2 regions of the Streptomyces niveiscabiei genome follow, and region 1 is predicted to be linked to the other one. Evidence: riboswitches for the same ligand, from Rfam matches in the RefSeq annotation. Region 1 holds a riboswitch; the other holds the start of a gene.

Evidence for each region. Region 1 has a riboswitch for glycine ahead of gcvP (aminomethyl-transferring glycine dehydrogenase). Riboswitches for the same ligand answer to the same signal wherever they lie in the genome.
Region 2: it holds a riboswitch for glycine, as region 1 does, so the genes downstream of both, gcvT (glycine cleavage system aminomethyltransferase GcvT) here and gcvP (aminomethyl-transferring glycine dehydrogenase) in region 1, are expected to answer to the same signal.

Annotation. Positions count from the first base shown of each region.
Region 1 is NZ_JARAYJ010000002.1:4,405-19,530, reverse strand. It holds gene PV682_RS02275 (APC family permease) at 59-2,023, shown strand; gene PV682_RS02270 (TOBE domain-containing protein) at 2,101-2,493, shown strand; gene modA (molybdate ABC transporter substrate-binding protein) at 2,624-3,436, shown strand; gene modB (molybdate ABC transporter permease subunit) at 3,468-4,280, shown strand; gene PV682_RS02255 (ABC transporter ATP-binding protein) at 4,619-5,671, shown strand; gene gcvP (aminomethyl-transferring glycine dehydrogenase) at 5,680-8,562, opposite strand; glycine riboswitch at 8,623-8,736, opposite strand; glycine riboswitch at 8,737-8,831, opposite strand; gene PV682_RS02245 (PRC-barrel domain-containing protein) at 8,953-9,327, shown strand; gene PV682_RS02240 (DNA polymerase IV) at 9,348-10,703, opposite strand; gene PV682_RS02235 (MerR family transcriptional regulator) at 10,763-11,410, opposite strand; gene PV682_RS02230 (bifunctional nuclease family protein) at 11,645-12,118, opposite strand; gene ftsR (transcriptional regulator FtsR) at 12,202-12,939, opposite strand; gene PV682_RS02220 (FHA domain-containing protein) at 12,980-13,861, opposite strand; gene PV682_RS02215 (DUF881 domain-containing protein) at 13,944-14,774, opposite strand; gene PV682_RS02210 (small basic family protein) at 14,780-15,112, opposite strand; gene PV682_RS02205 (DUF881 domain-containing protein) at 15,109-15,126, opposite strand, start outside.
Region 2 is NZ_JARAYJ010000010.1:169,988-185,113, reverse strand. It holds gene PV682_RS16870 (non-ribosomal peptide synthetase) at 1-2,460, opposite strand, end outside; gene PV682_RS16865 (cysteate synthase) at 2,505-3,959, opposite strand; gene PV682_RS16860 (thiamine pyrophosphate-dependent enzyme) at 4,198-5,304, shown strand; gene PV682_RS44340 (2-oxo acid dehydrogenase subunit E2) at 5,306-7,405, shown strand; gene PV682_RS16845 (L-serine ammonia-lyase) at 7,536-8,903, opposite strand; gene glyA (serine hydroxymethyltransferase) at 9,146-10,411, opposite strand; gene gcvH (glycine cleavage system protein GcvH) at 10,424-10,801, opposite strand; gene gcvT (glycine cleavage system aminomethyltransferase GcvT) at 10,858-11,973, opposite strand; glycine riboswitch at 12,037-12,143, opposite strand; glycine riboswitch at 12,144-12,244, opposite strand; gene PV682_RS16825 (AAA family ATPase) at 12,432-13,091, shown strand; gene PV682_RS16820 (enhanced serine sensitivity protein SseB) at 13,162-13,941, shown strand; gene PV682_RS16815 (enhanced serine sensitivity protein SseB C-terminal domain-containing protein) at 14,062-14,883, shown strand.

The DNA of each region.
Region 1 (15,126 bases):
GCCGCCGTCCGCGTGATGGCCGCAGCCGCGCCCGAGCCGCACACCTGGAGCACCGCCGATGGCCACGACCGAACGACCAGCACCCAGCCGCCTCAGGGCCTGGATGCTGGAGGGCCTGTCCGACATGGGCAAGGGCAAGGCGGCCGAGGGGGACCGGGGCGAGAGCGAGCGGAAGCCCGAGGTCCACCGCGGCCAGCCCTGGTACCGCGTCATGTGCCTCACCGGCGTCGACTACTTCTCCACCCTCGGCTACCAGCCCGGTATCGCCGCCCTCGCCGCAGGTCTCCTCTCCCCGGTCGCGACGATCGTCCTCGTGATCGTCACCCTCGCGGGCGCGCTCCCCGTCTACCGCAGGGTCGCCGAGGAGAGCCCGCACGGCGAGGGCTCGATCGCGATGCTGGAGCGCCTGCTCTCCTTCTGGCAGGGCAAGCTGTTCGTCCTCACCCTGCTGGGCTTCGCCGCGACCGACTTCCTCATCACGATCACCCTCTCCGCCGCCGACGCCTCGACCCACCTGGTGGAGAACCCGCACCTCACCAGCGCCCTGCACGGCAAGCAGATGCTGATCACCCTGGTCCTGGTCGCGCTGCTCGGCGCGGTCTTCCTCAAGGGGTTCCTGGAGGCGATCGGGGTCGCGGTCGTCCTGGTCGGCGCCTACCTCACGCTGAACGTCGTGGTCGTGGCCGTCGGACTGTGGCACGTCATCACCGCCGGCCATGTGGTCACCGACTGGTCCAACGCGCTCACCACCGAGCACGGAAACGTTTTTGCGATGATCGGCGTCGCCCTGATCGTCTTCCCCAAGCTCGCCCTCGGCCTCTCCGGCTTCGAGACCGGCGTCGCCGTCATGCCGAACGTCAAGGGCGACCCGGACGACACCGAGGAACGCCCCGCGGGCCGCATCCGCGACACCAAGAAGCTCCTCACCACCGCCGCCCTCATCATGAGCGGCTTCCTCATCGCCACCAGCTTCATCACCACCCTCCTCATCCCCGAGAAGGAGTTCAAGACCGGCGGCGAGGCCAACGGCCGCGCGCTCGCCTACCTCGCCCACGACTACCTCGGCAGCGCCTTCGGCACGGTGTACGACGTGTCGACGATCGCCATCCTCTGGTTCGCCGGCGCCTCCGCGATGGCGGGCCTGCTCAACCTGATGCCGCGCTACCTGCCCCGGTACGGCATGGCCCCGCACTGGGCCCGCGCCGTGCGCCCCATGGTCATCGTGTTCACGCTGATCGCCTTCCTGGTGACCTGGATCTTCGACGCCGACGTCGACGCGCAGGGCGGCGCGTACGCCACCGGCGTGCTCGTCCTCATCAGCTCGGCGGCGATCGCCGTGACCATCGCCGCGCACAAGGCGGGCCAGCGCAACTGGACCATCGGCTTCGGCGTCATCGCCGCCGTCTTCCTCTACACGACGGTCGCCAACGTCATCGAACGCCCCGACGGCGTCAAGATCGGCGCCTGCTTCATCGCCGGCATCATCCTCGTCTCCCTGCTCTCCCGCCTCGCCCGCGCCTTCGAGCTGCGCGTCACGAGCGTCACCCTCGACCCGATGGCGGAACGTTTCGTACGGGACATGGCGAGCCGCAAGATCCGCCTGATCGCCAACGAGCCCGACCGGCGCGACGTCGCCGAGTACCGCGAGAAGATCGAGCAGATCCGCGAGGACAACGACATCCCCGGCCAGGAGGACTACGTCTTCGTCGAGGTCACCGTCACCGACCCCTCCGAGTTCGAGGCGAGCCTCACCGTACGGGGCGAGGTCCTGCACGGCCGCTACCGCGTCCTGACCCTGGAGCACTCCTCCATCCCCAACGCCCTCGCGGCCCTCCTCCTGCACATCCGCGACTCCACCGGCTGCACCCCGCACATCTACTTCGAGTGGACCGAGGGCGGCCCCTTCACCAACTTCCTGCGCTTCTTCCTCTTCGGCCAGGGCGAGGTGGCCCCGGTGACCCGCGAGGTCCTCCGCGAGGCAGAACCGGACCGCGCCCGCAGGCCGAGGGTCCACACGGGCTGAGATCCGTACGCGGCTCAGCCTGGGCCGGGGTCGCCGTACCAGCTCAGGAGCGTCGTACGGCGACCTATCGTGACCGCATGCACTCCTACACCATCGGCCAGGCCGCCCGCCTCCTGGGCGTCAGCCCCGACACCGCACGCCGCTGGGCGGACGCGGGCCGCTTCACCACCCACCGCAACGACGCGGGCCGGCGCCTCGTCGACGGCACCGACCTGGCCGCGTTCTCCGTCGAGCTGGCCCGCTCCGACGGCGACGAGACCCCCTCGCACACGTCCGTCCGCAACGCCTTCCCCGGCATCGTCACGGCCGTGAAGCTCGGCGACGTCGCCGCCCAGGTCGAGATCCAGGCGGGCCCGCACCGACTGGTCTCGCTGCTCACCCGGGAAGCGGTGGAGGAACTGGGCCTCGAAGTGGGCATGGAGGCGACGGCCCGGGTGAAGTCGACGAACGTCCACATCGACCGGACGTAACCCACCGCAGATACCATCCGAATCACGCACCCGCCCAGCTCATGCGGCACGAAGAGAGACTTACACCTCGCAGATGCGGCAGTATCATCATCCCGGCCGTCAGCCGATCCGTCTCCGAGGAGTACCCGTGATGACCCGTCCCGCGCCCCGCCCCCGCCGGCTGCTCCAGGTGACCGGCGCGGGGGTCGCCGCGCTGCTGACGCTGAGCGCGTGCTCCTCGGACTCCACGCCGGCCCCCGGCACGCCCCCGTCCGCCTCCGGCAAGGTCTCCGGCACGGTCACCGTCTTCGCCGCCGCCTCCCTCAAGGAGACGTTCACCGCGCTCGGCGAACAGTTCGAGAAGGCCCACCCCGGTACGAAGGTCACCTTCAGCTTCGCCGGCAGCGACAGCCTCGCCGCGAGCATCACCGGCGGCGCCCCCGCCGACGTGTTCGCCGCGGCCAGCGCCAAGACCATGGCCATCGTCACCGGCAAGAAGGACAACGCCACGACGCCGGTCACCTTCGTCCGCAACCAGCTGGAGATCGCCACCCTGCCGGGCAACCCCGACAAGGTCACCGGCCTCAAGGACCTCACCAGGCCCGGCCTCAAGGTCGTCCTGTGCGACAGGACGGTGCCCTGCGGCGCAGCGGCCGACAAGATCCTCACCGCGACGGGGGTCGAGGTCACGCCCGTGTCGTACGAGCAGGACGTCAAGTCCGCGCTCACGAAGGTCGAGCTCAAGGAGGCGGACGCGGCCCTCGTCTACAAGACCGACGTCCACGCCGCCGGCACCAAGGTCCAGGGCATCGACTTCCCCGAGTCCTCCCAGGCCGTGAACGACTACCCGATCACCCTCCTCAAGGACGCCCCCAACGCGGCGGCGGCCAAGGAGTTCATCGCCCTCGTGCAGTCCCCGGAGGGCCGGAAGATACTGACGGAGGCGGGTTTCCTCCAGCCGTGACCCGCCCGAACGCCCCGAGGGAGAACGCACAGTGCCGGCGCCGAAGCCCCGCCCCGCAAGACTCCGCAGGCCCGTCCCCCTCCCCCTCCTGCTCCCGGCCCTCCTCGGAGTCGCCTTCCTCCTGCTCCCCCTCCTGGCCCTCCTGATCCGCGCCCCCTGGAACAGCCTCCCTTCCCTCCTCACCACCCCCGAGGTCTGGGAGGCCCTCCGCCTCTCCCTCTTCTGCGCCACGGCGGCCACAGCGGTAAGCCTGGTCATAGGCGTCCCCCTGGCCTGGCTCCTGGCAAGAACGGACTTCAGAGGCAGAGCGCTCCTGCGAGCCCTGGTAACCCTCCCCCTGGTCCTCCCCCCGGTGGTAGGAGGCGTGGCCCTCCTCATGGCCCTGGGCCGAAACGGCATAGCGGGCCAATGGCTGGACCGCTGGTTCGGCATCACCCTCCCCTTCACGACAACAGGCGTGGTGATAGCCGAGGCATTCGTAGCCATGCCGTTCCTTGTGATCAGCGTAGAAGGCACCCTAAGAGCAGCGGACCCCCGCTACGAAGAAGCAGCGGCCACCCTGGGAGCAACCCGCTTCACAGCATTCCGCAGAATAACCCTCCCCCTCATCGCCCCCGGCATAGCCGCAGGAGCGGTCCTGGCCTGGGCAAGAGCACTGGGCGAATTCGGCGCCACGATCACCTTCGCAGGCAATTTCCCAGGAAAAACCCAGACAATGCCCCTGGCGGTCTACTTGGCCCTGCAAAGCAACCCGGAATCAGCAATGGCCCTGAGCCTGGTCCTCCTGACCGTCTCCATAGCGGTCCTGGCGGCCCTGAGAGAAAACTGGCTGACAACAACCTGAACGCAAAAAACCCTGAACATGCGGCTCCCGCCACAAAGTCCCACCCCCTCAAAAGGCGCGGAACCCCACCAACAAACGGCTACCACCTCACGAGCACGCCAGCCCCACCCACCTCACATCCCAACCCACAGCCCCCACTCCCACCCCAGGGGCGCGGGGAACTGCGCGACCAGCCACAACAAACCCGCACCCGACCCTCAACAAAAACCCACCCCCACCCCACCCGAACCCACCCTCCCCGCAGCCGCCACTCAACAGCTCCCCCCACAAGAACCACCCGCACCCGACAACCAAACCCGCACGGGTGGGCGGGCGGGAAAACCAACCCCAGGACCCCCATGACCACCCACCCCGGCCTGCACACCCACCTCGTAGTAACCCACCCCCCGACCTTCCACCTGAACATCACGCTCAAAGCCACCCCCGGCGAAGTCCTAGCCCTCCTGGGCCCCAACGGCGCCGGTAAAACCACCGCCCTCAGAGCACTGGCGGGCCTGCTCCCCCTGACCTCAGGCCACCTCCACCTGGACGGCCACCCCCTGGAGAACACACCCCCCGAATCCCGCCCGGTAGGAGTCGTCTTCCAGGACTACCTCCTCTTCCCCCACCTCACAGCCCTGGACAACATAGCCTTCGGCCCCAGATGCCAGGGCGCCACAAAATCCGAATCCCGGACCCGAGCAAAAGAGTGGCTGACCCGTATGGGCCTGGAAAACCACGCCACCACAAAACCCCGAAACCTCTCAGGCGGCCAGGCCCAACGCGTAGCACTCGCAAGAGCCCTGGCGACAAACCCCCGCCTACTGCTCCTGGACGAACCCCTGGCAGCCCTGGACGCAAGAACCCGCCTGGACGTGAGAGCCCAACTCCGCCACCACCTAGCAGACTTCGAAGCGGTAGCGGTCATCGTCACCCACGACCCCCTGGACGCGATGGTCCTGGCAGACCGCCTGGTGGTCATAGAACAGGGATCGATAGTCCAGGAGGGCACCCCCGCAGACATAGCCCGCCACCCCCGCACGGACTACATAGCGCAGCTGGTGGGCCTGAACCTCTACAAGGGCAAGGCGGAAGGCACGACGGTAACCCTCCCCACAGGCCAACAAATCACCACGTCGGAACACCTGAAGGGCCCCGCATTCGTCGCGTTCCCCCCGTCCGCGGTGACCCTCCACCGAACCCGCCCCGAAAACACCAGCGCCCGCAACCTCTGGCACTGCCAGGTCGCGGGCCTGGAATCCCACGGCGACCAGATCCGCGCCGACCTGAAAGGCGACCTCCCCTTGACGGCGGACCTCACCACAGCGGCGGCGGCAGACCTGGGCCTCCACCCGGGCACGGACATCTGGGCCTCCTTGAAGGCGGCCCAGACACACGCGTACCCGGCGTAGCGGAACCCCTACTGATAAGACTCGAGCGGAGGGCAGGAACACACGAGGTTCCGATCCCCATAAGCCTGATCGATCCGCCGAACAGGAGGCCAGTACTTCTCGGAAACGGACCCCCCACCGGGGAACACGGCCTCTTCCCGCGTATAGGAGTGAGCCCACTCCCCGCTCAACGCGGCAGCGGTATGCGGAGCATTCCGCAGCGGATTGTCATCCGCCGCCCACTCCCCGGCCCCCACCTTCTCGATCTCCCCCCGAATAGCGATCATCGCCGCACAGAACCGATCCAGCTCGGCCAGATCCTCCGACTCCGTGGGCTCGATCATCAGCGTCCCCGCAACGGGGAACGACATGGTCGGCGCATGGAACCCGTAGTCGATGAGCCGCTTGGCGACATCGTCGACGCTCACCCCGGTCGCCTTGGTCAGGGGCCGCAGATCGATGATGCACTCGTGCGCGACCAGCCCCCCGGGCCCGGTGTAGAGCACGGGATAGTGAGGCTCAAGCCGCTTGGCGATGTAATTCGCGGACAACACGGCGACTTGGGTGGCCCGCTTCAGCCCTTCCCCACCCATGAGCCGCACATAGGCCCAGGAAATGGGAAGAATCCCGGCAGACCCCCAGGGCGCAGCGGAAACAGGCCCGACCCCGGTAGCGGGCCCGGCCTCACTCTGCAAAGGATGATTCGGCAGATAAGGCGCGAGATGAGCCCGCACAGCCACAGGCCCCACCCCAGGCCCACCCCCACCATGAGGAATACAGAACGTCTTGTGCAGATTCAGATGGGAGACGTCCCCACCGAAATGCCCGGGCTTGGCAAGCCCGACCAGCGCATTCAGATTGGCCCCGTCGACATAGACCTGCCCACCGGCCTCATGGACAAGCCCGCAGATCTCCCCGACATGCTCCTCGAACACCCCGTGCGTGGACGGGTACGTGATCATCAGCACCGCGAGCTCATCCCGGTACTGCCCGATCTTCCCCCGCAGATCCTCGACGTCGACCTCCCCGTCCTCGGAGGTCTTGACGACGACGACCTTCATCCCGGCCATCACGGCACTAGCCGCATTGGTCCCATGGGCGGACGACGGAATGAGACACACGGTCCGCTGAAGATCCCCGTTGGCCCGGTGATAGGCGCGTACGGCGAGCAGCCCCGCCAACTCCCCCTGCGACCCGGCGTTGGGCTGGAGGGACACCTTGTCGTACCCGGTGACCTCGGCGAGCCGCTCCTCCAGCTCCCGGATGAGCGTGAGGTACCCCTCGGCCTGCTCGACCGGCGCGAAGGGGTGCAGCTGCCCGAACTCGGGCCAGGTGACCGGCTCCATCTCGGTCGTCGCGTTGAGCTTCATCGTGCAGGACCCGAGCGGGATCATCCCCCGGTCGAGCGCGTAGTCCCGATCGGCAAGCCGCCGCAGGTACCGCAGCATGGCGGTCTCGGACCGGTGCTGATGGAACACGGGATGCGTCAGCACCTCGTCCCGCCGCAGCACCTCGTCGCCCAGCCCTTCCCGGGCCGAAGAGTCCAGCGAGTCGACATCCCCGGAAACCCCGAACGCCCCCCACACGACGGCGAGTTGCTCCCGCGTCGTGGTCTCGTCACAGGCGACGGACACGTGGTCCGCGTCGACGAGCCGCAGATTCACCCCGCCGTCCCGAGCGGCCTCGACGACCCGGGCCGCACCGCCGGGCACCCGCGCCGACACCGTGTCGAAGAAGGCCCCGTGGACGACCTCGACACCCCCGGCCCGCAGCCCCTCGGCGAGGACGGTGGCGTACCGGTGCGTCTTCCAGGCGATCTGCCGCAGCCCGTCGGGCCCGTGGTAGACGGCGTACATCCCGGCCATGACGGCGAGCAGCACCTGCGCCGTGCAGATGTTGCTGGTCGCCTTCTCCCGCCGGATGTGCTGCTCGCGCGTCTGGAGCGCCAGCCGGTACGCCCGGTTGCCGTCCGCGTCGACGGACACCCCGACGAGCCGCCCGGGCAGGCTCCGCGCGAACTTCTCGTGCACGGCCATGTATCCGGCGTGCGGCCCCCCGAACCCCATCGGCACCCCGAACCGCTGTGTGGTCCCGACGGCGATGTCCGCCCCGAGTTCCCCGGGCGAGGTCAGCAGGGTCAGCGCCAGCAGATCGGCGGCGACGGTGACGAGCGCCCCCACCTCGTGCGCCTGCTCGACGAGCGGCTTGATGTCCCGTACGACGCCGGAGGCGCCGGGGTACTGGATCAGCACCCCGTTGATCTCCCGGCCTGCGACCTCGGCCGGGATCCCGTCACCGAGGTCGGCGACGACGACCTCGACGCCGGCCGGTTCGGCCCGCGTCCGCAGGACGGCGACGGTCTGCGGGAAGGCGTCCGCGTCGACGAGGAAGAGCCCCTTCTTGTTCTTCCCCATCCGCAGCGACAGCGCCATCGCCTCGGCGGCGGCCGTCCCCTCGTCCAGCAGCGAGGCCCCGGACGTCGGCAGCCCGGTCAGGTCCGCGACCATCGTCTGGAAGTTCAGCAGCGCTTCGAGGCGCCCTTGAGAGATCTCCGGCTGGTACGGCGTGTACGCGGTGTACCAGGCGGGGTTCTCCATCACGTTCCGCAGGATGACGGGCGGCGTGAACGTCCCGTAGTACCCGAGCCCGATCATCGACCCGAGCACCTGGTTGCGCCCGGCCAGTTCCCGCAGTTCGGCGAGCACCTGGGCCTCGGTCCGCGCACCCGGCAGGTCCAGCGCGGCGACGTTCTTGATCGCGTCCGGTACGGCGGCGGCGGTCAGCTCGTCCAGCGAGCCGTACCCGACCTGCGCGAGCATCTTGGCCTGGGCCTCGCGGTCGGGCCCGATATGGCGCTGTTCGAAGGGAATGCCCTGTTCCAGGACGCTGAGCGGGATACGGGGAGGGGTCATGAGGGGGCCTCCTGGCCGAGACGACCTTCGGTGGCACCACGGCTGCGGGGTGCCCGAACGGCCTCCCCCTCTGTCATCTCGACCTGAGAGCTTCACCGGCCGCCCGCGAGCGCCCGGCTTTCACCGTCGGTGAGAGCGGACGCCGTCGACACCCGCCCTGCTTTCCAGAGTGACCTCGCCCATGCGGTACGTGAGCCTGAGAGATTCCGGGGAGGAGTTGCTCCTTCGGCGCCTCCGAGGGTTCCGGAGGACTCTCCCGCACAGGGTCGACAGCCACTTTCACCTTACCAGCGAGGTCAACGCCCCAGCCTTCGAGTGGCCACCGGGCCCGAAGTGCTCTTTCGTAGTCCTTACGAAGGCTTCGGCCGCCCCGCGACCAGTGGAGGGCCCGTGCAGACCGACATCGATCCGCGCAACCTGATCGGCCGCAAGGCGTACGACCGGCACGGCGCGAAGATCGGCACGATCGACGAGGTCTACCTCGACGACGCGACCGGCGTCCCGGAGTGGGCCGCGATAAGGACGGGCCTGTTCACCCGCGACGCCTTCGTCCCCCTGGAGACCAGCGAACTCGTCGAGGGCACCCTGCGCGTCCCCTACGACCGGGCCCTGATCAAGGACGCCCCCGACTTCGGCGTGGGCCGCCACCTCTCCCCCGCCCAGGAACTCCAGCTCTACCACCACTACGGCATGGACACGGTCGCCCCCACCCCACCCGAGGACCGCGACTTCGGCACGATCGCCGGCGACGACCCGCCCGCCTAGGGCCCAAAACCGCGCGCCCCCTAAGCCCCCTGCGCACAAGCACCCCCCGCCACCAGCGGCAACGCCTCCGCCTGCTCCAACTCGGGATCGTCGACCCGGAACGTCCGCACCCGCCCCGGCACCACGTCCCCCGGCGTCTCGAACCGCACGGTCACCCGCCCCACCCCGCTCCCCTGCACCCACCCCTGCCCGTACCCGGCGTGCCGCACATCCTGCCCCGGCCGCCACCGATGCTCGACAGGCACCGCCTCGGCCACCGCCTCCCCCGGTGTCTCCGGCACCTCCTCCTCATCCCGCACCTCCTCCGCGGCCTGCGCGAACAGGTCCTCCTGCGTGAAGTCGGCGAGCCCCGACACCCCGACCCCGAGCAGCCGCACCCCGCCGGTGGTGTCCACGGACTCCAGCAGCCGCGCCGCGGCCTCACGCACGACCGCCGGATCGTCGGTGGGCCCGCGCAGGGTCTCGGAGCGGGTCAGCGTCGAGAAGTCGTACCGCCGCACCTTCAGGACGATGGTCCGCCCCGACAGCCGGGCCTCCCGCAGCCGCCGCACGCACCGGTCCGCGAGCCGCCGCACCTCGAACCCGACCCGCAGCCGGTCGTGGATGTCCACGTCGTACGTGTCCTCCACGGACACCGACTTGGTCTCCCGCTCGGCGACCACCGCCCGGTCGTCGCGCGCGAGCGCCATCGCGTACAGCCCCTGGCCGTGCGCCTTGCCGAGCAGCCGGACGAGTTCGTCCTCGCCGGCCTCCGCGATCTCGTCGACCGTGGTGATCCCGGCCCGGCGCAGATGGTCGCCGGTGGCCGGGCCGACCCCGGGCAGCGTCCGCACCGGCATCGGCCCGAGCAGCGCGCGTTCCGTGCCCGGCTCGATGAGCACCAGGCCGTCCGGCTTGGCCCGCTCGGAGGCGATCTTCGCGACCATCTTGGACGCGGCGAGCCCCACCGACCCCGTGAGCCCCGTGACGGCCCGTATGTCCGCCCGCAGCCTGCTGCCCGCCTCCCGCGCCGACGCGCTGTCCCAGGCCGCCCCCTCGGCCTCCAGGTCCACGAACGCCTCGTCCAGGCTGAGCGGCTCCACCAGCGGCGACAGCGCCCGCAGCAGCCCCATCACCTGCTCGCTGATCGCCCGGTAGACCCCGAACCGCGGCACGAGGTACGCCGCGTTGGGCGCGAGCCTGCGCGCCTGCGCCATGGGCATCGCCGAGTGCACCCCGAACACCCGGGCCTCGTACGACGCGGTCGCCACCACCCCGCGCGGCCCGAGCCCGCCGACGACGACCGCCTTCCCGCGCAGACTCGGCTTGGCCGCCTGCTCCACCGAGGCGTAGAAGGCGTCCATGTCGAGGTGCAGGACGGTCGGCGCGTTTCTCACATCTCCGATGCTGCACCACGCCACTGACAACGGGCCCGAACACGCGCCCGAGAGCGCCCTCAGACCGCCTTGTGCCGCCGCCGCGCCAGCTCGTCCGCCGGGTTGTGCCCGACCAGGGTCTCGCCGGTGTCGACGCGCTCGCCGTGCAGCTGCGACAGCGCGCCCTCCACGTCCCGCCAGACCACGCCGACGGCGATCCCGAAGACGCCCTGGCCGCCCTGGAGCAGCGCGTGGACCTCGTCCGGCGAGGTGCACTCGTACACCGTCGCGCCGTCGCTCATGAGGGTCATGCGCTCCAGGTCGCGGAAGCCCTGTTCCTTCAGATGCAGCACCGCGCCGCGGATGTTCTGGAGGGACACGCCGGTGTCGAGGAAGCGCTTCACGATCTTCAGGACGACGACGTCCCGGAAGCTGTAGAGGCGCTGGGTGCCCGACCCGTGGGCGGGCCGCACGCTGGGCTCGACGAGCCCGGTGCGCGCCCAGTAGTCCAGTTGCCGGTAGGTGATGCCGGCGGCGGCACACGCCGTCGGACCTCGGTAGCCGATCTCCTCGGACGCCATCGCCGCCGCCCCCTTGCTGCTGCTCGGCACGGCCGCCGGGCGCTGAGGAGCGTGATCGGCCGCGCTGCCGTGAAGCCGGTACGGGCCATTTCCCCCGAACCCTCGTCCGGGGGCACCCCCAGCCGTACCGTCGCCGCTGCTTCTCACGCCGACCTCCGTCCTTGACCTGCCTTCTCGACGGTAGGCAGTCACCTGGGGTGCGTCAACGATCGCCACACTCGGCACGCCGAGTGATAATCACCCTGGGAGTGGTTTCCCGTGCCCCACCGCGGGGAAAGGCTAGCCGAATGCGCTGAGACGATGCCGTAGGACGCTCTCACTGGCCGCTGGCAATTGCCGAACCGAGACGCCATCGTCACCGACGGGTGTCCGGCGCGCGCGTCACTGGTTGCTGGTGCCGAAGTCCTCGGGCGAGATCTGGTCGAGGAACTCGCGGAACTTCTCCACCTCGTCCTCCTGCTCGTCCGGGATGGCGATGCCCGCGTCGTCGAGCACCGTGTCGCTGCCGTAGATCGGCGTGCCGGTGCGCAGGGCGAGCGCTATGGCGTCGGACGGGCGAGCGCTGACCTCGACACCGCTGGCGAAGACCAGCTCGGCGTAGAAGACGCCTTCCCTGAGGTCGGTGATGCGCACTTCGGTCAGCTCCTGGCCGACGGCCTCCAGCACGTCCTTGAACAGGTCGTGGGTGAGCGGCCGGGCGGGGGCCATGCCCTGCTGGGCGAAGGCGATCGCGGTCGCCTCCCCCGGTCCGATCCAGATGGGGAGGTAGCGGTCGCCTCCCACTTCGCGCAGGAGCACGATCGGTTGGTTGGAGGGCATTTCGACCCGGACACCTACGACATCGAGCTCGTTCACACAGCAACCCTAGGCCGTGCCCGGGACGTTTGGGTAGTCGGGCCCCTGCTGGACGGCCGATCCGCCCAGGGCGAACGCCCGTGTCAGGGCAGCCGCACCCCGAGCGCGGTCTGCACCAGCGCGGAGTGCAGCCGGACCGTGAGAGAGGCGAGCTCCTTGGTACGGGCCTGGGCGAGGGCCCGCGTCTGCGGGTTGCGGTGGAGCTTCAGCGGGGCGACGACCTGGTCGACGAGCCCGGCCTCGCGATCCGCCGCCGCCTTCATCACCCGAAGGTGCCGCGGCTCGATCCCGAAGCGCCCGAGTTCCACGACGAGCGCGGCGACGGTGGCCGCCTCGGCGTCGTACACGCCGTCCTCCAGGGGGACGACGAGGCCGTAGGACTCCCACTCGGCGAGTTCGCGTTCGTCGATGCCGGCGGCGGCCAGCAGCTCGGCGCGGCCGATGCGGGCAACAGTGGGACCGACGGGGTCACCGGGGTCGGGTTCGCCGTCCCGCTGCCTGCCCACGGTCGGCAGGGGGACGGCCTCGCCGCGCTCCAGGGCCTCCAGGTGCTCCCGGATGACCTTGAGCGGCAGGTAGTGGTCCCGCTGGAGCCGCAGGATGCGAGCGAGCCGCTCGACGTCCCGCGGACTGAACTTGCGGTACCCCGAGGGGGTCCGCTCGGGCTCGACGAGCCCTTCCGACTCCAGGAAGCGGATCTTGGAGACGGTGACTTCGGGGAATTCGTCCCGCAGCACGTTCAGCACGGCGCCGATGCTCATCGGCCCGGCCTCCGTGGCGGCGGTGCCGTCTCCGGCACCGCCCCTCGGTGTTCTCAGCATGGACCTTCCCTGGGAGAACCCCGGACGAGTCCGGGGCGGGTCAGTAGCCGCGCTGGCTCGCGTAGAAGACCAGGCGGTACTTGCCGATCTGCACCTCGTCGCCGTTGTTCAGCGCGACCTCGTCGATCCGCTCGCGGTTGACGTAGGTGCCGTTGAGACTGCCGACGTCAGCGACCTTGAACGAGCCGTCCGGACCGCGCCGGAACTCCACGTGGCGGCGCGAGACCGTCACGTCGTCCAGGAAGATGTCGCTCTGCGGGTGACGGCCGGCCGTCGTCAGGTCGCCGTCCAGCAGGAAGCGGCTGCCCGAGTTGGGACCCCGGCGGACCACCAGCAGGGCCGAACCCAGCGGCAGCGCCTCGACGGCGGCCTGCGCCTCGGGCGACAGCGCCGGGAGCGCGGTCTGGCCGGTGACCTCGGAGTCGTACGCCTCCAGGCCCGAGATGGAGATGGTGGAGGTCGTCTCCGAGGCGCGCTCGGGCGTCACGCCCGGACGCAGCGGAGCGCCGCAGTTGGAACAGAAGCGGCTGTTCTCCGCGTTGCGGTTACCGCACCTCGAACACACCAGGGCCGACATAGGGGAAAACCCTCCACCCGCACTTGAGGCTGACGGTTGCCCGAAACCTATGTCGCCGGACTGCGCAGGGTCAACAGACGCCGCGCCCTGACCTCCCGGAATGTCACCCCCAGCCACCTGGTCGCGGAACAGCGGACGCTGACCCTCGTCGCCTGGCTGTGCGCGATGGCGGGCGGTGGCGTTCTCGCCGCCCTCTCCTCGCGCGCTCTTGCCGAACAACTTCGCAAACAACTTCACGGGCGATTCCCCTTGACCGAAACAGACCCGCCCGTGGGGCAGGACGAACCCTGACTCAATACACCGGCCGACCCGGACACCTTCACAACGTCCGTATCCACCAGACAGTTTCCACCACCGACCACCCGATCGGTGCGCCGACCCCCCGCAACCTCATGCCCCTGCCGGACGGCCCCCATGCACCCCCGGTTCACCGGGACGACGACCGAGCGTAGTCAGGCTGCTTCGCCGCCCGCAAGGCGTCCACGACGATCTTGTCGGATCGCTTCACGGTGACCGTGGCCTGCTCCTTCTCCAGGGTCTGCACCACACCTCCCGGGATGTTGAGCGCCGGTTCCAGATCCTCGGGCTTGCCGATGACCTGGAAACGATACGGAGTACGGATCTGGTTCCCGTCCACGCTCACTCCGTTGTCGCCGTCCGTGAAGTACGTCCCGGCGACGACGCGTACACCGTTCACCTGGATCGCCTCCGCGCCGGCCGCGCGCAGCTCCTGGATCGTGTCGAGCAGCATGTCCGCCTCGACCGTCCCCTTCGTGTCGTCGATGGTCATCGTGATACCCGGCCCCTGGGCCGCCACCGTGCCCGCGAGGATGCCGAGTTGCCTCTCCTTCTCGATCGTCTGCTTCCGGGCCTCCTCGGCCTGGTCGGAGCTGTTCTCCAGCTCCTGACGCTGCTTGTCGAGCCCGGTCTTCTCGTCCTCAAGACGCCGGCTGCGGTCGTCCAGTTCATCGAGGATCCGTACGAGGTCCTCCTGGCGCGCGCCGCGCAGCGCGTTGTCGCTGTCGCTGTTGGAGGCAACCTGGACGGCGAGTCCGAAGCCGAGGCCGAACAGCAGCAGGGCGACGATCAGCTGAGCGCGCGTCACCCGGGGCGGCCACAGCCCCTGCGCGAGGCGCTGACGGCCGGTCACCTCCGGCCGGGCGGGCGACTCCCCGGCCTCGCGCGCGGGCGCCGCCTCGATCTCCTGCGGCAGTTCCCTGCGCAGCCGGTGGCCGGGTTCCTGGTCTCCTTGGCTCATCGGCGTCACGCCCGGAAGACGTGCCGGCGGATCGCCGCGGCGTTCGAGAAGATCCGGATGCCGAGGACCACCACGACACCCGTCGACAACTGGGCGCCCACACCCAGCTTGTCGCCCAGGAACACGATCAGCGCGGCGACGACCACGTTCGACAGGAACGACACCACGAAGACCTTGTCGTCGAAGATGCCGTCGAGCATGGCCCGCAGCCCGCCGAAGACGGCGTCCAGCGCCGCCACCACGGCGATCGGCAGATACGGCTCGACGGCCGCCGGAACCTCGGGCCGGACCAACAGGCCGGCCACGACTCCCACGACGAGGCCCAGTACGGCGATCACGATGTGCCCTTCTC
Region 2 (15,126 bases), on a different contig from region 1:
GCGGACCCGGTCGCCGGTGCGGTACATACGGGCGCCGACGGGTCCGCAGGGGTCGGCGACGAAGCGTTCGGCGGTCGCGCCGGGCCGGCCGAGGTAGCCGCGGGCGACCCCGTCCCCGGAGAGGTACAACTCCCCGACGACGCCCCGGGGTACGGGCCGCAGCGCCGGGTCGAGGACGTGGGCGCGCATGCCGTCCAAGGGCCGTCCGATCGGCAGCGAGTCCGGCACCGAACTCCCGGCGGAGCAGGGGCGGTTCGTGGCGAAGGTGGTCGTCTCGGTGGGCCCGTACCCGTTCGTGACGGTCACCCCGGGGCACGCCTCCAGCACCCGCCGCACGGCCCCCGAGGGCACCGCCTCACCCCCGGCCCACACCTCCCGCAACCCCGCGAAACACCCGGGGTCCTCCTCGGCGGCGAGCCGGAACAACCCGGCGGTGAGCCAGACACCGGTCAGACCATGACGCTCCGTCAACTCCCGTACGGAGAAGGCGTCGACGGGTACACCGGCCTCGGCGACGACAGCGGTCCCGCCCCCGAGGAGCGGCACCCACATCTCGTACGTGGAGGCGTCGAAGGCGGTCGGCGAGTGCACGAGGACCCGGGCGTGACCGCCGCCCGCGAACGCCGAGTCCCGGGCCAGGGAGACGACGTCGTGATGGGTGACGGCGACCCCTTTCGGCGTGCCGGTCGAGCCCGACGTGTAGCTGACATAGCCGAGTTGACGGTCCATCACCGCAACCTCGGGCCGGACGTCCGGCTCGTCCAGCAGCGAAGGGTCACCCGTCCGCACGACGCTCAGCCCGGCGTACGGCGCCTCGCCCCCGTCGGTCAACAGGAGCCGTGCGCCGGTCTCTTCGAGGATCTGGACGGTGCGCGCGGGCGGCGCGGACGTGTCGAGCCCGACGTACGCGCCCCCCGCTTTGAGGACGGCGAGCAGCGCGACGAGGAGTTCGGGGGAGCGGGGTACGAGGACGGCGACGCGTTCCTCGCGCTGTACGCCCAGGCGCAGGAGCCGATGGGCGAGCCGGTTGGCGCGGCGGTCCAACTCGGCGTAGGAGAAGGTGCGTTCACCCTGTACGACGGCCTCGGCGTCCGGCGTCGCGGCGACTCGGGCCGCGAACAGGCCGGGGATGCTGCCCCCGGCGCCCGTCGCGGAGGCCCCGATGAGGGTCGACTCCTCGCCGGGCAGGGTGGGGACGACCCGTCCGACGAGGGCGCCCGGTGTGCGCACGGCCTCCGCGAAACGTTCCAGGAAGTGGACGAACCTCCGCTGGTGGGCGGCGAGTCCGGGTTCCGTGTACTGCTCGGTGCCGGCGTCGAAGTCGACGCGGACTCCGTTGCCGTCGGCGCGGTCGTAGACGTTGACGGCGAGATCCTCGACCGGCCCCGTGGACAGGTTGTGACGGGTCGTCGGGTACGGGCCGAACCTCAACTCCGGCCCGAACGCCATGATGTTGACGACCGGCCCGAAGAACCGCCGCCCGCCCTCCGGCCACTCCAACTCCCGGCGCAGCTCCTCGCCCCGGTACCGCTGGTGGGCGAGCAACTCCCGGGTGGCGTCGGCGGTTTCGCGCACGAGGTCGGCGGCGAGGGCGTCGGGGCGTACGGGGATGCGCAGCGGGAGGACGTTGGACGCCATGCCCGGGGTGGCGAGTTCGGCCGGGGACGTGCGGGCGGTGACGGCGAGCCCGAGGACGATCTCCTCGGCGCCGGTCATCGCGTGCAGGTACGCGGCGGTCGCGGCGAGGACGACCCGGGACCAACGGGTGCCGGTCAAGTCGGCGGCGGCGTGGACGAGTTCACCGGTGACGTGGCTCGTACGGCGCAGGAAGCGCCCGGAGACGCGGGGCGGCCGGGACGAGAGGCTCACCGGGTCGGGCCGGTCGGCGAGGGCGCGGTGCCAGTACGCGCGGTCCGCCTCACCGTCGTAAGCGTCATCGGCGGCGAGCAGCGGCCCGAGCGGCGCGTCCGGAACGCCGGCCGCGTCGACGCCCTCCACCAGTGCCGTGTACGCCGCGGCCACCCGCCCCGCGATCAGCGAACAGCTGAACCCGTCCACGGCGATGTGGTGATACGCCTGGTACCAGACCCAGTGCCCGTCCCCCGCCCGCAGCAACGCGTACCGGAACAGGGGCCCTTGCTCCAGATGGAACGGCACGGCGAAGTCCCGCTCCATCCACTCCCGGGCGGCCTCGATCCCGTCGACCTCCACGACCGGCATGGACCATGAGACCTCCGGATCGACCAACAGCCCCACGCCCTCGGCGTCTTCGACGAACCGTGAGCGCAACGTCTCGGTGGCCGCGACGACTTGACGTACGGCGGCCTGGAGCAGACCGGGGTCGACGGTGCCATGGATCTCGGTGAACTCGCCGACGTTGTACGCGGCGTCACCCCCGTCGAGCCGCGTTCCGAACCACATGGACCGCTGAGCGGCGGACGGGACAAGGCGTACGGTCATCGCTGAACTCTCCTGAGCGTGGGGTCCGTTGGAGGCCGGAAAACTCAACGAGCCACTCCCGAACGCGCCGCCCCCGTATGAACGTCAGCCGTATGACCCGCCCCCGAACGCGCCTCCTCCGGCCGGGGCACTCCCGAACGAGCCGCCTCCGACCGCCCGACCCCCGAACCCCCCACTCCCACCCCCGCATTGCCCACCAACTCCGCCACCACCCGAGCCCCGTCAACCCCCTCCACCCCACCCGCACCCCCAGGCCAAGGCACCCGCAGCCACGGCTCAGCGGCCACCAGTCGGACATCCCGCTCCCGCCGAGCCCGCCCCCCACCCGTGATGTTCAGCAGCACGACCTCGTCGCGCCGGACTTTCCCCGCCCGAACGGCCTCCGCCAGCGCGGCGACCGCGACCCCCGCACCCGGCTCGATGTCGATCCCCTCGGTCTCCTCGAAGAGCGCCATGCCGGCCAGCGCACCGGAGTTGTCGACGCACAACACGTCACCCCCGCTCTCGACGAGCGCTTCCCGCACCCCACCCCGAACGGCGAACGGCGGGCGCCGATTGGTGAGTTCACGGGCGAGAGGTTCACGCTCACGGTCGGCGGGAGCAGCACCGCCCCCGTGCCAGGCCTCGAACAGCGGCGCGAACGGCGCGTTCTGACACATCATCAGTCGAGGCAGGCGTTCCCCGCGGGCCCGCACCCGCCCGGCCGCCTCATGCACCCCGAGCGCCCCGGTACCGCTGCCGACCGCCTGGACGTACACCTCCGGCAACCCCCCGATCGCCTCAACTGCCGCCAGCAGCACGGCCCCAAGCCCGTCCCGCCGCCCCACGTTGCGTGAACCCCCCTCGGCCCGGTGCCCGGGAAGCGCGGAGAGCAGATCGGCGCAGGCGATGGCGTCGCTGTACGTCGCGGGCCCGTCGAGGACGACGATCCGCACACACGGGTCGAGCGGCCCCGGGAAGCGCATGGCGTCGAGCGCCGACGCGGGAACGACGATGAGACAGGGGACCTGGTGGAGGGTCGCCGCCCAGGCGAACGCGGCGGCCGTGTTGCCCGCCGAGGGAATCACCAGGACGGGCGGGTCGGCGGGCAGCCTGCCGAGCACGGTGTACGCCTCAAGATCCTTGAACGTGCAGGTCGGCAGGTGCGCGCCGCGCTCCGGCCAGTGCCCGTTGAAGGCGGTCCACAGCCGGTCGAGTCCGAGCCTGCGCCCGAGCTTCTCGGCGCGCAGGACGACGGGACCGGGTACGTCGGGGAAGGTACGCACGACCGGCAGCAGCGAGGCGAACCGGAACAGCCCGGTACGCGGCGCCTCAAAAGAAGCCGCACCGAAAGAAGCCGCACCGAAAGGGGTCTCGTACTCGGCGCGCAGGAACGCCGGTTCGTGCGCGCGGGTGCAGTCGAGGATCAGCCCATCGTCCGCGTGCCGCGCCCCGCAGGAGGAGCAGACGAGCGAGTAATGCCGATTTCCCGCGTGTACTGAGGGGCGTACTCGGGACATTGCCTTGCCTTCCGCAGGTCGTTCTTCGCCTTTCAATTGCATCCGGGACTCAGCAAATAACGGGAGGACCACGCATTGCGGTTGGCCCAACGGTCGGTTGACATCTGGTGCTTGGTCAAGGAGTGGTATAGACCGGCTGATTGTTCAGTTCCGCTTCATTTCCCCTTCTCAGACAGGGTGCCGAGGGTGTGTTAGCTCAGACCTGACACGGTTCCGTGACGAGAGGACGGCTGGAGAGATGAGCGACAGGCCGACACGGTCACGGCTTCCGTGGCTGCCATCCGAGGGCCCGGTTCGTTTTCTTCCGCGCATCGGAGAAACGGCCTCGGTCCAATGGTTTTCGGGGAATGAGAACGGGGAATACTCGTTGCCCGATCCGGAATCGCTGCGCACCGCGTACCGGAAAATGGTCGTCGGCCGCCGCTTCGACGCGCAGGCCACCGCCCTCGCCCGGCAGGGCCGCCTCGCGGTCCACCCCTCCAGCCTCGGCCAGGAGGCGTGCCAGATCGGCGCCGCCCTCGCCCTGCGCCCCACCGACTGGCTCTTCCCCACCTACCGCGACTGCGTCGCCCTGGTCGGCCGGGGCATCGACCCCGTCGAGGCGCTCACCCTGCTGCGCGGCGACGCCCACTGCGGGTACGACCCCGTCGCGCACCGCACCGCCCCCCAGTGCACCCCGCTCGCCACCCACACCGCCCACGCCACCGGCCTCGCCCACGGCGAACGCCTCAAGGGCACCGACACCATCGCCCTCGCCCTCCTCGGCGACGGCGCCACCAGCGAGGGCGACTTCCACGAAGCGCTGGGCCTGGCAGGGGTGTTGAAGGCGCCGGTGGTCTTCCTCGTGCAGAACAACGGGTACGCCATCTCGGTGCCGTTCGCCGCACAGAGCGCCGCACCGGCCCTCGCGTACAAGGGAGTCGGCTACGGCGTCCGCTCCGAACAGGTCGACGGGAACGACGCCGTCGCCCTGATCGCCGTACTGCGCAAGGCCGTTGAGAGCGCACGTGCCGGAGGCGGGCCCTGGCTGGTCGAGGCGCACACCTACCGCATGGCCGCGCACACCAGCGCCGACGACCCCTCCCGCTACCGGTCCGCCGAGGAGGCCGAGGCGTGGCGGGACCGGGACCCTGTCGAGCGGCTGGAGTCGTGGCTGATGGAGCGTCAACTCCTCACGCCGGACGAGGTGGTGGAGATCGCCGCCGAGGCGGAGGCGTACGCGGCCGACGTGCGCGTACGGCTCGCCGAGGACCCGGTGGTCGACCCGCGCGGCCTCCTCGACCACGTCTTCGGTACGCCCACCCCTCAACTCGTCGAACAGCGCGCCGTGTTGGAGGGCTGCTGAGATGACCGCCACGACCATGGCCAAGGCCCTCAACACCGCCCTGCGGGACGCCCTGCGCGCCGACGAACGCGTTCTTGTGTTCGGCGAGGACGTCGGGCGGCTCGGCGGCGTCTTCCGCGTCACCGACGGGCTCACCGCCGACTTCGGTGAACACCGCTGCTTCGACACGCCCGTTGCCGAGTCCGGGATCGTCGGGCTCGCCGTCGGGCTCGCCATGGCCGGGTTCCGGCCGGTCGTGGAGATGCAGTTCGACGCGTTCGCCTACCCGGCGTTCGAGCAGATCGCCTCCCACGTCGCCAAACTCCGCAACCGGACGCGCGGGGCGCTCTCCCTGCCGATCGTCCTGCGCGTCCCGTACGGGGGCGGCATCGGCGGGGTCGAGCATCACAGCGACTCCAGCGAGGCGTACTACGCCCACACCGCCGGGCTCAAGGTCGTCACCCCGGCCACCGTCGGCGACGCGTACTCCCTCCTGCGCGAGGCCATCGACGACCCCGACCCCGTCGTCCTCCTCGAACCCAAACGGCACTACTGGACCAAGGAGGACGTCGAACTCCCGCTGCGCGCCGAGCCGTTCGGCACCGCCGCCGTCCGCCGCGCCGGGAGCGACGTCACGCTCGTCGCGTACGGGCCCGCCGTCGCCGTCGCCCTCGCCGCCGCCGAGGAGGCCGCCGAGGAGGGGCTGGACGTCGAGGTGCTCGACCTGCGGACGGTCGTTCCCCTCGATGACGCCGGGCTCGTCAACTCCGTACGGCGGACCGGGCGTTGCGTCGTCGTCCACGAGGCGCAGGGGTTCGCCGGGGTGGGCGCGGAGATCGTCGCCCGCGTCCAGGAGAGGTGCTTCGACGCGTTGCGGGCGCCCGTGCTGCGGGTCACCGGGCTGGACGTGCCGTATCCGCCGCCGCTGCTCGAACACGCCCATCTGCCCGACGCCGCGCGGGTGTTGGCGGCGCTCCGGCGCGTCCACCCCGAGCCGGTGCGCCGCCCCGAACGCACCTTCCGCCTGCCCGACGTGGGGGAGGGGCTCACCGAGGCCGAGGTCGTCGAATGGCTGGTCCGCGTCGGGGACCGGGTCACCCACGACCAGCCTCTCGTCGAGGTCGAGACGGCCAAGTCCCTCGTGTCACTGCCCAGTCCGTACGCCGGGGTGGTGACCGCGCTGCACTCCGCCGCCGGCGCGGCGGTCGAGGTGGGGGCACCGCTCGTGTCGGTCGCCGAGGCCCCGCCCACGCAGCAGCCCCCGAGGCCCGACAGCACCCCCGCACCCCCGCCCGCCGCCAACAGGCCCACCACGGACGCCGGTTCGGGCGCGGTCCTCACGGGCTACGGCACGGGCCGCACCCCGAAGACCACAGCGGTCGCCGCGCAGAACGCCGGGATCACCCCGGACACCCCTGCCCTGACGTCGGAAACCCCAAGCTTCACCCCGGCCCCCGAAACCCCCCGCCTCACCCCGAACACCCCCTCCCGCACCCCCCTCAACCGCGCCACCGCCGACAAGTTCCTCCGCGCCCAGCGCGACACCCCCGCCGTCACCATCTGGGCCGACACCGACGCGACCCGCATCCTGGCCCGTAAGCAGTCCGAAGGGGTCGGCCTCCTCGCCCTCTTGGCCGAGGCAGCCGTCAAGGCCCTGGAGAAATACCCCGAGTTCAACTCACGGATCGACCCCGACCGGGGTGAACTGATCCAACTCCCGCACATCAACCTGGCGTTCGCGGCCCAAACCCCCAACGGCCTCGCGGCCCCGGTGGCGAGGAACGCCGGCACCCTCCCCCTGAAGGACCTCGCCGCGGAACTCACCCGCCTGACAGCCCTGGCCCGCACGGACACCCTGCCCCCCGACCACCTCACGGGCGGCACCTTCACCCTCAACAACTACGGCCCCCTGGGCGTCGACGGCGCGACCCCCCTCCTCAACCACCCCCAGACGGCGATGCTCGGCGCCGGCCGCCTCACGGACCGCCCCTGGGCGGTGAACGGCGAAGTCACCGTCCGCACGACCCTCCCCCTCTCCCTCACCTTCGACCACCGCACATGCGACGGCGCGACAGCGGCAGCCTTCCTCCACCACACCATCAGCACACTCACACAGGGATAGAACCGCCCCTCCCGAGACCACCCCCCAGACCACCCCCCGCCGGACCCCTGCGCGAGCCCCCGGCCTGCCCCTCCCGAGACCCCCCGCCGGACCCCTGCACGAGCCCCCCAGCCCGCCGCCCAAAGCCCCCTCAGCACTCGATGATGTTCACCGCCAGCCCACCCCGAGCCGTCTCCTTGTACTTCACGCTCATGTCCGCCCCCGTCTCCTTCATCGTCTTGATGACCTTGTCCAGAGACACCTTGTGCGACCCGTCCCCCCGCATCGCCATCTTCGCCGCGGTCACCGCCTTCACCGCGGCCATCCCGTTCCGCTCGATGCACGGGATCTGCACGAGCCCGCCCACGGGATCGCAGGTGAGCCCGAGATTGTGCTCCATGCCGATCTCGGCGGCGTTCTCGACCTGCTCAGGAGACCCGCCGAGGACCTCGGCCAGCGCCCCCGCGGCCATGGAGCACGCGGACCCGACCTCCCCCTGACACCCCACCTCGGCCCCGGAGATGGACGCGTTCTCCTTGAACAGCATCCCGATCGCCCCGGCGGCGAGGAGGAAGCGGACGACGCCGTCCTCGTCCGCGCCGGGCACGAAGTCGATGTAGTAGTGCAGGACGGCGGGGATGATCCCGGCGGCGCCGTTCGTGGGCGCGGTGACGACCCGCCCGCCCGCCGCGTTCTCCTCGTTCACGGCCATGGCGTACAGCGTGATCCACTCCATGGCGCGGGCCAACGGATCGCCCTCGGCGCGGAGTTGACGGGCCGTCACGGCGGCGCGGCGGCGGACGCGCAGGCCCCCGGGGAGGATGCCCTCCCGCGACATGCCCCGCGATACGCACGCCTGCATGACCCGCCAGATCTCCAGCAGCCCGGCGCGGATCTCGTCCTCGGTGCGCCAGGCCCGCTCGTTCTCCAGCATCAGGGAGGAGATGGAGAGCCCCGTCTCCTTCGTCAGACGCAGGAGTTCGTCGCCGGTACGGAACGGATACTTCAGCGCCGTGTCGTCCAGCTTGATGCGGTCCGCGCCGACCGCCTCCTCGTCGACGACGAACCCGCCGCCCACGGAGTAGTAGGTCCGCGTGAGGATCTCGGCGCCGGAGGCGTCGTACGCCCAGAGGGTCATCCCGTTCGCGTGGTACGGAAGCGCCTTGCGGCGGTGCAGGATCAGATCGTCGTCGAAGGAGAACGCGATCTCCCGCTCGCCCAGCAGCCGCAGCGAACCGGTGGACTTGATGGCCTCGACCCGCTCGTCGGCGCCCTCGACGTCGACCGTGCGCGGCGAGTTGCCCTCCAGGCCGAGGAGTACGGCCTTCGGCGTGCCGTGCCCGTGCCCGGTCGCCCCCAGCGACCCGTACAGCTCCGTCCGCACGGACGCGACCGACCCGAGCACCCCCTCGCTCCGCAGCCGCCGCGCGAACATCCGCGCCGCCCGCATCGGACCGACCGTGTGCGAACTCGAAGGACCGATACCGACCGAGAACAGGTCGAACACGGAGATGGCCACGGGGACTCCAACCAGAAAGGACGCGGACACACGACACCGGATGCCACGCCGGGGACTACGAACACGGGCGGGGCGGCCCCAAGGACCCACCCCACCCAGGCGGAGGAGGCCCGAGGACCCACCCCCACCCCGGCGGAGGAGGCCCGAAGACCCACCCGCCCCGGCGGGACCGGCCCCGAGGCCCGCCCCGCCCGGACGGAAGCGGCCCCGAAGACCCACCCCCGCCCGACCGGCCGACCGGCCTACTTGCTCAGCGCCGGATACAGCGGACGCCGGTCCGCCAGCGCCTTCACCCGGATCCGCAGCGCCTCCGCGTCGTACACCGGCTTCAGCGCCTGCGCGATGACGTCCGCGACCTCGGTGAAGTCCTCGGCCGTGAAGCCACGGGTCGCGAGCGCGGGCGTCCCGATGCGCAGCCCGGACGTCACCATCGGCGGACGCGGGTCGTTGGGGACGGCGTTGCGGTTGACGGTGATGCCGACCTCGTGGAGCCGGTCCTCGGCCTGCTGCCCGTCGAGCGCGGACTCCCGCAGGTCGACGAGGATCAGGTGGACGTCGGTCCCACCGGACAGGACGTTCACCCCGGCCTGACGGGCGTCCTCGGCGGTGAGCCGCGAGGCGAGGATCCGCGCCCCCTCCACCGTACGCCGCTGCCGCTCCTTGAACTCCTCGGAGGCGGCGACCTTGAACGACACGGCCTTCGCGGCGATGACGTGCTCCAGCGGACCCCCCTGGAACCCGGGGAACACCGAGGAGTTGAGCTTCTTGGCGAACGACGACTTCGCGAGGATGATCCCCCCGCGCGGCCCGCCCAGCGTCTTGTGCGTCGTGGACGTCACCACATCCGCGTACGGCACCGGGTTGGCGTGCAGCCCCGCCGCGACGAGCCCGGCGAAGTGCGCCATGTCGACCCACAGGTACGCCCCGACCTCGTCGGCGATCCGCCGGAACTCCGCGAAGTCCAGCTCACGCGGGTAGGCGGACCACCCGGCGATGATCACCTTCGGCCGGTGCTCGCGCGCGAGCCGCTCCAGCTCCTCCATGTCGACGAGCCCGGTCTCGGGGGACACGTGGTAGGCGACGACATCGAACTGCTTGCCGGAGAAGTTGAGCCGCATCCCGTGCGTGAGGTGCCCGCCGTGCGCGAGGTCGAGCCCGAGGATCGTGTCCCCGGGCTGGGCCAGCGCGAAGAGAGCGGCCTGGTTGGCGGAGGCGCCGGAGTGCGGCTGGACGTTCGCGTACTCCGCCCCGAACAGCTCCTTCACCCGGTCGATGGCGATCTGCTCGGCGACGTCGACGTGCTCGCACCCGCCGTAGTAGCGCCGCCCCGGGTACCCCTCGGCGTACTTGTTGGTCAGGACGGACCCCTGCGCCTCCATGACGGCCAGCGGAGCGAAGTTCTCCGAGGCGATCATCTCCAGCGTCGACTGCTGCCGCCCGAGCTCGGCGTCGACGGCGGCGGCGATCTCCGGGTCCAACTCGTGCAGGGACGTGTTCAGGACAGACATGCGTACGACTCCTCAGCCGGCGGTGTAGGCGGTGTACTCGTCGGCGGACAGCAGGTCGTCCGGCTCGTCGGCGACGCGCACCTTGAAGAGCCAACCGCCCGTGAACGGCTCGGAGTTGACCAGCGACGGGTCCTCCGTGACGCTCTCGTTGACCTCGGTGATCTCGCCGTCGACCGGCGCGTACAGCTCGCTCACCGACTTCGTCGACTCCAGCTCGCCGCAGGACTCGCCCGCGGTCACGGCGGTGCCGACCGCCGGGAGCTCGACGAAGACGACGTCACCGAGGGCGTTCGCCGCGTGCTCGGTGATCCCGACCGTCGCGACGCCGTCCTCGGCGGGCGAGATCCACTCGTGTTCCTTGCTGTAGCGCAGGTTCTGGGGGTTGCTCATGGCCTGAATTCTCCTGTACGCGGGGGAGTGCTGATGAATAGGGGACTGCGGGAGGGTTACTTCGCGCGCTGGTAGAACGGCAGAGCCACGACCTCGTACGCCTCGTGGCTCCCCCGGATGTCGACGCCGACCCCGGCCGTCCCCGGCGCCGCGTGCGCCGCGTCGACGTACGCCATCGCGATCGGCCTGCCCAGCGTCGGGGAGGGGGCGCCGGAGGTCACCTCGCCGATGACGGCGCCGCCCGCGACGACGTCGTACCCGGCACGCGGTACGCGCCGGCCCTCGGCGATCAGCCCGACCAGGACCCGGGGCGGCTTGCGCTCGGCGAGCGCGGCGGCCTCGGCGAGGGCCTCGCGCCCCACGAAGTCACCGTCCTTGCCGAACTTCACCACGCGCCCGAGCCCGGCATCGAAGGGCGTCAGGGCCGTCGACAGCTCGTGCCCGTACAGCGGCATGCCCGCTTCGAGGCGCAGCGTGTCCCGGCAGGACAGACCGCAGGGCACGACATCAGCGGAGGCGGCCAGCGCCTCCCACAGCGCCACCGCGTCCGACGGCGCCACGAACAGCTCGAACCCGTCCTCCCCGGTGTACCCGGTGCGCGCGATCAGCGCCGGCACCCCGGCGACCGTCCCGGGCAGCCCGGCGTAATACTTCAGACCTACGAGATCGGCGTCCGTCAGCGCCCCGACGATCCCCGCGGCCTTGGGCCCCTGCACGGCGATCAGCGCGTACGCGTCCCGGTCGTCGCGCACGAGAGCGTCGAACCCGGCGGCCCGCTCGGTCAGCGCGTCCAGCACGACCTGCGCGTTCGAGGCGTTCGCGACGACCATGAACTCGGTCTCGGCGAGCCGGTAGACGATCAGGTCGTCCAGGATGCCGCCGTCGGCCCGGCAGATCATCGTGTAGCGGGCCCGGCCCACCCCGACCGCCGCGAGGTCGCCGACCAGCGCGTAGTTCAGCAGGGCCGCGGCCTGCGGCCCGGTGACGGTGATCTCGCCCATGTGCGAGAGGTCGAAGAGCCCCGCGCGCGTGCGGACGGCGGTGTGCTCCTCGCGCTCCGAGCCGTAGCGCAGCGGCATGTCCCAGCCCGCGAAGTCGGTCATGGTCGCGCCGAGCGAGCGGTGCAGGGCATCGAGCGCGGTACGGCGCGGTACGGCGGAACTGCTGGTCATCGGGCGTTCGTCTCCCAGGTGCGACGGGGTGGGGCAAGGGCTTCCCGTCCAGGAACGAGAAGATCCTCCCCATCTGTCATCGGAACCTGAGAGGTTCGCCGTGACCCTCGCGGGGAACACGGCTTGCACCTTGGGTGGGACCGCCGGGGCGGCCCGCTTTTCAGATGTGCCTCGCCCACGCGGTAACGGTGCCTGAGAGATTCAAGGGAGGGACTTGCTCCTTCGGCGCCCCAGCGGGACAGCGAGCCGGGGACTCTCCCGCGCGGATTCGAACGGCCGGTATGCAGTTGGCGCGGCCATCATCGCACGCCACCCCGGTCGTGCGGCAGGGCCAGATCTGTAACCGGGCTGTGGCAGGAGGCGCACCAAATCGCGAGACAGATTCCATTACCTTCTCTTTACTGTCTATGGGGAGACCCGTATCTGACGGGACTGCTCCAAGGGGAGGACGATCAACGGTGAACAGGACCACGGCGTACGCGACGGCGCTGCCCGCCCAGCCGGCGGCCCCCGCGCGGGAGAGCCGCGCCGGGCACCCCGCGCCGGTCGTCCGCGACCTGCGCGACCGCGCCGGACACAGCCCGCACGCCCTCCTCTTCGGCCCCCGCGACCTCGTCGTCGTCACGGGCCTGCCCGGCAGCGGCAAGTCCACGCTGATGCGCCGCGCGGTCCACGGCACCCGCGTCGACTCCCAGGACACCCGGGACCGCTGGGACGCCCGTACGCCCTCCTGGCTGCCGTACGCCGCCTACCGCCCCCTCGTCCGCCTCGCCCACTACGCGGGCCTGTGGCGCGCCCTGCGCTCCGGCGAGGGCGTCGTGGTCCACGACTGCGGCACCCAGTCCTGGGTGCGGGGCTGGCTCGCCCGCGACGCCCGCCGCCGCGGCGGCACCCTCCACCTCCTCCTGCTGGACGTCACCCCGGACACGGCCCTTGAGGGCCAGCGCGAACGGGGCCGGGGCGTCTCCCGGTACGCGTTCCTGCGCCACCGCCACGCGGCGTCCCGCCTGATCGGCTCGGTGGAGCGGGGCGGCCTGCCCGACGGCTGCGGCGCGGCCATCCTGCTGGACCGGGAGGCGGCGGACGCGCTGCGGAGGATCGCGTTCACCCGGGGCTGAACCGGCCCGCCCCGGTACGCCTTTAAGCTTTTCCTCCTCGACAGCGGTTCCCAGCAGGCGGTAGACAGCGATGGACTTCCCGACCGACTTCCCGGTCCCCGCACACCCCCACTCCCACGGCGGCTGGCCGGGGAACGAACTGGAGGAGGTGCTCTCCGCCTCCCTGGGGGTGCCGTCCGCGGGCGGCCGGATCATCGAGGTCCTCGCGCGCAGCTTCGTCTGGATCCCGCTGCCCAACGGCGGCGGCCCCCGCACCGGCCCCCTCGACCTGCCCACGATCGACATCGCCGGCCAGGTGTACGTCCCCGTCTTCACCTCCGAGGAACAGTTCCGCCAGGTCACCGGCGCGCACATGTCGTACACGATCGCCCCGGCGGCCGAGTTCGCCAAGGGCCTCCCCCCGCAGGTCGGCATCGCCCTGAACCCCGACGGCGTCGTAGGCGTCCCGCTCCCGCCGCAGGCGGTCGCCGACCTCTGCCGGGCGGGCCGCACCCCCCTCGACGGCACCGCCTCCGGCGCCCGGGTCCGCCTCTTCGAGCCGGACTGGCAGGACGACCCGGTGGACTTCCTCGCGGAGGCGTCCAAGGAGTTCGAGGCGACGGGCGTCGTCCTGACGGCCCGCCGCTGCCTGGCGGCGATCGAGACCGCGGAACCGGTCATGTTCGTCGGGGTCGAACTCACCCACTGGGACGGCGAGTCCGGCGAACGGCCGCTGGACGCGCTGGGCAGGGCGCTGGGCCGGGTCCCGGTGCGGTGGGGCGTGAACCTGATCCTCCTGGACGTGGCGCAGGACCCGGTGGGGGAGTGGCTGAAGCTGAACGTCCGGCCCTTCTACTCCCGCACCACCTAGAAACCCGCCCCTCACCTGTCGTACACCCAACCGGCGAACCCCCCGTAGGCGCTTAAGCTTGACCCCGACGCAGGGCAACGGGCATCCACGGGGCAACTTTTACGAAGGGTCGGTAAAGACGTGAGCGTGAGCGGCACCGCTGCGGCCGGCCAGGTCGAGCACATGCTGCGCCAGGTCACGCCTGGCCGCTACGACGCCTACGAGGCACTCCTGCGCGCGCTCTCGACCCCCACCACCGGCCAGGTCTGGATGCTGCTGTGGCACGGCCAGTCCGGCTCCCCGGACGCCCAGTACGGCTCGATGGAGGTGGACGGCCACGCGTACGCGCCCTGCGTGACGTCCGCCCAGGAGCTGTCCGCGAGCGGCTGGAACCGTTCGTACGAGGTGGTGGACGGCCTCGACGCGGCCCGCACCCTGTACCCGGACCGCCACGGCCTGTGGCTGAACCCGCACGCCCCGGGCGGCGGCGTGGGCGTCCCCTGGGCCGACCTGCGCCGCATCGCGACGGGCCTGGACCGCCAGCCCCCCGGCCCGCTGCGCCTGTCGGACCCGGCGGTGGAGATCCCGCACTTCTACGCCCTCCTCGGCCAGAACGCCCACCGCACCCCCGCGATCAGGGCGCTGCGCCGCGCCTGGGTCCAGCCGGCCCTGGGCCAGCCGTACCTGTCGATCGGCCTGGACGTGTACGACACGTCGCCGCAGTCGGTGGACGCGGTGCGCGCGATGATGCAGCAGTCGATCGGCGCCGTCCCCGACGGCCTGCCCGTCTCCACGGTCGCGATGACCGACGAGTACGACCCGGTCGTCCTGTGGATGCGGGCCAACGCCCGCCCGTTCTACGACCGCGAGGCGCACGCCCCGGCGCAGCAGCCGCCGGCTCCCCAGTCCCCGCGGTCCCCGGCGGCCGGCTACGGCTACCCGGCGACGCCTGGCGCGTACTGATCGCCCCCGCCGTCTCCTGACGCTCCGTCATCTCAGGAAACCCACTCGTTACACCGACCCGTGTTCATCTCCGCGCGTAGAGCGAACCGGTACGTGTCAGTATGGCCGTATTGATCAACTTGCCCTCGTCCGAGGGTCGTTACCCACTGTTCGGATAACGGAAGCCTTCGGTCGGCATCACGGTTGTGCATACTTTCGCCGCCACATCTGGCGCGTGATCGCGAGCGCATTGAAGACTCGCCT